Regions from separate parts of the Mycobacterium sp. G7A2 genome, predicted to be linked through region 2. Evidence: riboswitches for the same ligand, from Rfam matches in the RefSeq annotation. Region 2 holds a riboswitch; the other holds the start of a gene.
The links. A riboswitch is a leader RNA that binds a small molecule or an ion and turns the genes downstream of it on or off. The one in region 2 is predicted to bind cobalamin.

Region 1 (3,396 bases), 1.4 Mb from region 2:
TTCGAACGTGCCCTCCAACGTTACGGCGAGTGCTACCACCAACACCTGAAAGCGTTGCTGTCGCAGCCGAGTGCCTACGGCGTCATCGAGTCCTATCTGCGGGACACCGCGGTGGCCGTGCGTGCCGGGATCGCCCCGGGGTGTCTGTCCATCCAGGGCGGACTCTCCTGCGCGCCGAACAACACCCGCATACCGCAGCTGCTTGCCGACTACCGCGGCGGAATCGAGGACGCCGTCGCCACCGCCCTGGCCGCGACCGAGGATGCCTCCCGTATCGACACCGATGCCCTGGCGGGATACGCGGTCACGATCGGAAAAGGGCTGGCCGTGGACGCGGCCGCCGGAGCGTCGCAGGCCAAACTGGACGCGGTCGTCGACGTCGCGTTGGCCGGTCTCGCGAACGTGCTCGCGCGGGAATCGGGATAGGGCGCTCACTGACCGGAGCGGCCTGAGTGAATCACCGGCGCGGCACGCGGTGAATCACCCGGAGAGTGAAGCCCCCGTGATCCGTTGCGCCACCTCGCCGTAACGCTCGAACCGGTCCATATCGGCCAGCGCGTTGTACAACACGATGCGCTCCGCCACCCCGCCGTACTTGGTGATCAGCGCATCGGCCAACTCGTCCCACGTCGACTCGGTGGCGAACATCGCGATGTGCTCGTCGGTGATCTGTGCGGCCATGCCCGCGTAGTCACCGGCCTTCTGCTTCTCCCGGATCCGCGCCGTTGTCCCCTCGAACCCGGCCTCGTCCCAGATGAACGCGTAGTTCGGAGTGCTGCCGTAGAAGCTCATGCTGGCCCGCACCAGCTCCCGCTCGCGGTCACGCTCTTCGTCGGTGTCGCCGACGATCGTCATCACCGGCACGATCACCGCCACATCGGACGCGGAACGGCCCGACTTCTCTGCTCCCTCAGCGCGATTCGGTAGCACGTGGCGTGTGATGTAGCCCGGCTCGCCCAGCGGGTGCACGTGGATGCCGTCGGCCACCTCGCCGGCCATTCGCAACATCCACGGGTTGACCGCGGCGATGTCGACCTTCGGGTCCGGTGCGTCGATCGGTCCGGGGCTCCACTGCGGGGTGATGAAGTCCAGGCTGTAGAAGTCCCCGTGATGATCCAGCGTGCCGGTCCGGAACGCCGCGAAGCACGCCTTGACCGCCTGCACGTAGTCGCGTAGCCGCGGGCCGGGGCGCTCGAACTCCGCGCCGTAGCGCCGCACCACATGCGTGCGCACCTGGGTGCCCAGCCCGAGCCGGAAGTTCCCGCCGGTGGCCTCCTGCAGCTCCCACGCCGCCGCGGCCGTCACGAACGGGCTGCGCGGAAACGCCACCGCGACACCCGTCGACAACTCCAAGCCCGGCGCCGCCTGCGCCGCCACCGCCGCGTTCAGGTAGGCGGTGCGACCCGTCTCGGTGAACAACATCCCGGAGAAGTGCGCGGCCTGCGTCCGTTGGGCCAGGTCGCCGATACGCCGCAGCGGTTGGGGAGTGGTCATCACGTCGACGTGCATGGCCGAACCCTACGACAGGCGCTGCGGCAGCACAGTGGACTTGCACACCCCCACAACGAGGAGCCGCCGTGACGATCCAGCGCATCGGCTCGTCCCGGCTGACCGCCCACCGACCCGTCGACTATTGCTACAGTGCCCAACGAGATCGTCGGGAATCCGGTGAGAATCCGGGACTGACGCGCAACGGTATGGGCCTCGCGGCCTGAGTCCGACCGCCGGTGATCTCGTCACACGCCGGGTGGCTCCGCGAATGAGCCTGACACCGAAGGAAGTGCGCCGTGCGCTGCCTCGCCACACTGTTGGTCCTCCTGCTCACCGTCGTCGGCTGTGGACGCGCCGCCGACCCGCCACCGTCTGCGGCCGGGGAACACGGTGTCACCGGATACCCGCTCACCGTGCAGAACTGCGGACGCGACGTGGTCGTCGAGTCACCCCCGCAGCGGGCGGTGTCACTGAACCAGAGTTCCACCGAGATCCTGCTGTCGCTGGGACTGGCCGACCGCATGACCGGCACCGCCACGTGGACTGACCCGGTGCGGGCAGACCTGGCCGCCGCCAACGAGACCGTGCCGCGCCTGGCCGACAACAAACCCTCGCTGGAGACTGTCCTCGGCGCCGACCCCGACCTGGTCACCGCCTCGTTCGTCGGCACCCTCGGATCCGGCGGAGTGGCCGAGCGCAAGCAGTTCCACCAGCTCGGCGTCCCGACCTATCTGGCACCCAGCGACTGCGAAGGCAAGGTGGTCACCAGTGAAGACGGCGCGCGCACGCAACCGCTCAGCATGGATCTGATTTATCGGGAGATCACCGACCTGGCAAAGATTTTCGATGTACCACAGCGCGGTGACGACCTGGTCGCCGGCCTGCACCAGCGTTTGGACGCCGTCCACCCCGCCGACTCCGGCGTCACCGCCGCGTTCTGGTTCTCCGACATCCGCACGCCCTACATGGCCGGATGCTGCGGATCGCCGGGCATCATCGCCGCCGAGACCGGGCTGCGCAACGTCTTCGACGACACCCACGACGAATGGCCGCAGGTCAGCTGGGAGACGGTCGCCGACCGCGACCCCGACGTGCTGGTGCTGGCCGACCTGAGCCGTCGCACCATCGACGGTGACGCACTGGATTCCAAAATCGAATTCCTGGAATCGAATCCGGTCACCAGTCAGCTCAGTGCAGTCCGGGCACAACGCTACATCGTCGTCAACGGTGCCGACCTGAATCCGTCGATCCGCACCGTCGACGGCGTCGAGAAGGTCGCCGACGGGCTCAGTGCGTTCGGGCTCGCGTCCCCGCGGTGAGAAGCACGTCGTCACTGTTGCCCCTGCTGTGGGGTCTGAGCGGCGTGGCGTTGGTGCTCTCCGCGGCCGCGGCCATCACCATCGGCCCGGCAGCGATCTCGGTGCCCGACGTCTACGCCATCGTCGTCCACCACCTCGGCGGCCCGGCCTCCGGAGTATCACCTTTGCAGGACGGCGTCGTGTGGCAGCTGCGCCTGCCCCGGGCCGTGCTGGCCGCGGTGTGCGGTGCCGGGTTGGCGTTGTGCGGCGCCATCCTGCAGTCGCTGCTCCGCAACCCCCTCGCGGATCCGTTCGTGCTCGGCGTGTCCTCCGGCGCGTCGACCGGCGCGGTCCTGGTCGCGGTGCTCGGCGTCGGCGGCGGAGTGCTGACGCTGTCCGGTGGCGCATTCCTGGGCGCGGTGGTGTCATTCGGGTTGGTGCTGACGTTGGCGTACTTCGCCGGCGGCGGCACCGACCGCGTCGTCCTCGCCGGTGTCGCAGGCACCCAACTGTTCTCGGCGTTGACGTCGTTCGTGGTGCTGTCGTCGGCCAACGCCGAACAGACCCGCGGGGTGCTGTTCTGGTTACTCGGCTCGCTGTCCGGCGC
Region 2 (3,396 bases):
CAGGTGCTGCCCCGCCCCATCAGTCCGTGCACCAGGACCAGCGGCCGGCCCTGCCCGCCCCGTGACGTCAGCAGCGTGCCCGCAGAGGCATCCGGTGGGGAATCCATGGGCTCATCATGCCGACCCCACGCGGTAGCCTGATGGCCATGGCAAGCCAGACCCCCGTGGTGAAGATCAACGCAATCGAGGTCCCGCCCGACGCCGGCCCGGAGCTGGAGAAGCGGTTCGCCCACCGCGCCCACGCCGTCGACAATCAGCCCGGCTTCCTGGGTTTCCAGCTGCTGCGCCCCATCAAGGGCGAAGACCGCTACTTCGTCGTCACCCAGTGGGAGTCCGAGGAAGCTTTCCAGGCCTGGGCGACCGGGCCGGCCATCGAAGCGCACGCCGGCGAGCGGGCCAACCCCGTCGCCAAAGGTGCATCGCTGCTGGAGTTCGAGGTTGTGCTCGACGTTGCAGGGACTGACACCTCGGCGTGACGCGGCCGGGGTCCGGCGCCGGGCGAGGCTGACGATCGCGCTCGCCCTCGTCGCCGCCCTGGCCTGCGCGTGCGCCGGCCCCCGACCGGCTCCTGCCGACGGCAGCTACGGCGCACCCATCCAGATCAACACTCCGCAGGGTCTGCGCGCCAAGCAGACCATGGACATGCTCAACAGCGACTGGCCGATCGGCGAGGTCGGCATCCGCACGCTGGCCGCTCCGGACATCGTCGAACACGTCGGCGTCACGCTCGACAGGATGTGGTGGGACCGACCGTTCACCGTCACCGACGTCGACATCGGCGCCGGCAACGCGACCCTCGACGTCGTCACGTCCTACGGGGTCGGTCAGACGATCACCCTGCGCACCGATGACGCCGGGATGGTCGACCGCTTCAACGTCACCCTGGTCCGGCCGCAGATCGACGACTGGGCCGACGTCGACGCCGAGCTGAGCAGCTCTGGAGCGCGGTACTCCTATCAGGTCGCCCGGGTCGACGACGGGCGCTGCACCAAGGTGGCGGGCACCAACACCGACATGTCGCTGCCGCTGGCATCGATCTTCAAGCTGTACGTGCTGCTCGCGGTCGCCGACGCGGTGAAAGCCGGCACGCTGGCCTGGTCGGATCAGCTGACCATCACCAAGGAAGCGAAGGCGGTCGGCTCCTCGGGCTTCGACAAGGCGCCGCCGGGAACTGAAGTGAGCGTGCGCGAGGCGGCGCAGCAGATGATCTCGGCGAGCGACAACATGGCCACCGATCTGTTGATCGGCCGGCTCGGGCCGGGCGCCATCGAGCGCGCACTGGTCGCCGCCGGGCACCACGACCCCACCAGCATGACGCCGTTCCCGACCATGCACGAGATGTTCTCGGTCGGCTGGGGCGAGCCCGACCTGCGCGACGAGTGGAAGAAGGCGTCACCGCAGGGACGCGCGCAGCTGCTGCAGCAGACCAACACGCGCCCGTACCAGCCCGACCCCGAACGCACCCACACCCCCGCCTCGGCCATCGGCGCCGAGTGGTACGCCAGCGCCGCCGACATCTGCCGGTTGCACGCCGCGCTGCAGAGCGCCGCTGTGGGAGCTGCGGCGCCCGTCAAGGACATCCTGTCGTTCGTGCCGGGCATCGACCTCGATCGCACGAAATGGCCCTACATCGGCGCGAAGGCCGGCAACCTACCCGGTGACCTGACCTTCAGCTGGTACGCCGTCGACCACACTGGTCAGGGCTGGGTGGTCAGCCTGCAGTCGAACTGGCCCGAATACCGCAGCCAGACCGCGGCCGCGTGGCTGCTGTCGATCGCCGAGCAGATGTTCGGCCTGATCGAAACCTAACCCGCCGGAGCGACCACGCCGACCGCGTGGAGGTTATGCTCCGTCTGCTGCGGTGTACGGGAACCCGGTGCAAGACCGGGGCGGCCCTCGCCACTGTGAACGGGAAGTCGGCGTCATGCATGCCACTGCTCGCGCGTCGCGCGGGTGGGAAGGCGGACTCCGGCGTTTCGGCTCTCCCCCGGGAGATCCGACGGACCCGTGAGCCAGGAGACCGACCACAGCACCGATATCGATGCCCACGAGGTGCTGGGCGGAAAGGCACATCCGACAAAAATGCATATCGCAGAGGGGTTTCTGCCCCCGGCCCACGCGGTGGCCTGGACCATCGCGGCGGCTCCCTTCGTCGTCCACGGCGCCATGCAGGTCGTCGCCACCGTCAAGCGCCAACCGTCGGCGGGTCCGCTGCTGGCCGCGGTCGGAGCGTTCTCGTTCGTCATGTCGGCCATCAAGCTTCCGTCCGTGACGGGTTCGAGTTCACACCCCACCGGTACCGGGCTCGGCACTGCCATATTCCGGCCGCCGGTGATGGCGTTCCTGGGCACCATCGTGCTGTTGTTCCAGGCTCTGCTGCTCGCGCACGGTGGCATCACCACCCTGGGCGCCAACGCGTTCTCCATGGCGATCGCCGGCCCCTGGGCGGGCTTCGCGGTGTTCTTCGCAGTGCGCAAGGCCGGGGTCGGACTGCTGCCGGCGGTATTCGCACTGGCCTTCGTCGCGGACCTCTTCACCTACATCGTCACCAGTTTCCAGCTGGCGCTGGCATTCCCGTCCGCCGAGGGCGGCTTCGGGGAGAGCTTCGTGGAGTTCATGGGGGTCTTCGCGATCACCCAGGTCCCGCTGGCGATCGTCGAGGGTCTCATCACCGTCGTCGTGGTCCGCGTGCTCATGCAGGTCGCCTCGTCCGAGCTGCTCAACCTCGGGTTCCTCAAGAACAAGGACGTCCCGGCCGGTGCCGGCGAGGAGCCCCGCAGCAGCGAGCGCGAGGAGGTCCAGCGATGAGCTCACCCACCGTCAAATCCAGTTCCCGCTCGGTCTGGGTGCTGGCCATCGTGCTACTCACCGTTTCTGCCGCAATCGCCGTCGGCTCCCTGCTCTACGGCTACTCGCAGGACGCCGAAGCCGAGTTCGGCGGCGCCGACGGCCAGGCCGAAGAGGTCATCGCCGGTATCGACGAGAGTTACGAGCCGTGGTACGACGCCCTGGTCGGTGAGCTTCCCGGCGAGGTCGAGTCGGGGTTGTTCGCGCTGCAGGCCGGGCTCGGAGGCATCGTTCTCGGAGGTGCGGTCGGGTGGTACGCGGGCCGGCACCGGGGGCGCACGGAGGCGCTGCCCCCGGCTGACCGAGGAGCGCCCGGCGGCGCCTGAGTCGCCGCGATGAATCCCCTGGACCTCAGTGCGGCCCAGAACCGGTGGTCGAGCCACCCGGCCGCGGAGAAGCTCGTGCTGTACGGCGGGTTGCTGGTGTGCGCGATGGTGCTGCCACCGCGCACGGCCGCCCCGCTGGTACTTCTGGCGGTCGCCGTGGCAACGCTGGTGCTCGCCCGGGTTCGTCCGCGCCTGTTCGTCCTGGCGCTGATCGGCCCTGCCG

Region 1: another riboswitch for cobalamin. It lies ahead of ACEWX3_RS24005 (ABC transporter substrate-binding protein); the one in region 2 lies ahead of ACEWX3_RS02865 (energy-coupling factor ABC transporter permease).

The regions. Positions count from the first base shown of each region.
Region 1 is NZ_CP169251.1:5,055,052-5,058,447, reverse strand. Features, by position in the region: gene ACEWX3_RS24015 (TetR/AcrR family transcriptional regulator) at 1-426, shown strand, start outside; gene ACEWX3_RS24010 (TIGR03617 family F420-dependent LLM class oxidoreductase) at 481-1,509, opposite strand; cobalamin riboswitch at 1,623-1,745, shown strand; gene ACEWX3_RS24005 (ABC transporter substrate-binding protein) at 1,788-2,810, shown strand; gene ACEWX3_RS24000 (FecCD family ABC transporter permease) at 2,807-3,396, shown strand, end outside.
Region 2 is NZ_CP169251.1:592,268-595,663, reverse strand. Features, by position in the region: gene ACEWX3_RS02880 (alpha/beta fold hydrolase) at 1-107, opposite strand, end outside; gene mhuD (mycobilin-forming heme oxygenase MhuD) at 147-476, shown strand; gene ACEWX3_RS02870 (serine hydrolase) at 451-1,809, shown strand; cobalamin riboswitch at 1,843-2,044, shown strand; gene ACEWX3_RS02865 (energy-coupling factor ABC transporter permease) at 2,083-2,808, shown strand; gene ACEWX3_RS02860 (energy-coupling factor ABC transporter substrate-binding protein) at 2,805-3,173, shown strand; gene ACEWX3_RS02855 (energy-coupling factor transporter transmembrane protein EcfT) at 3,183-3,396, shown strand, end outside.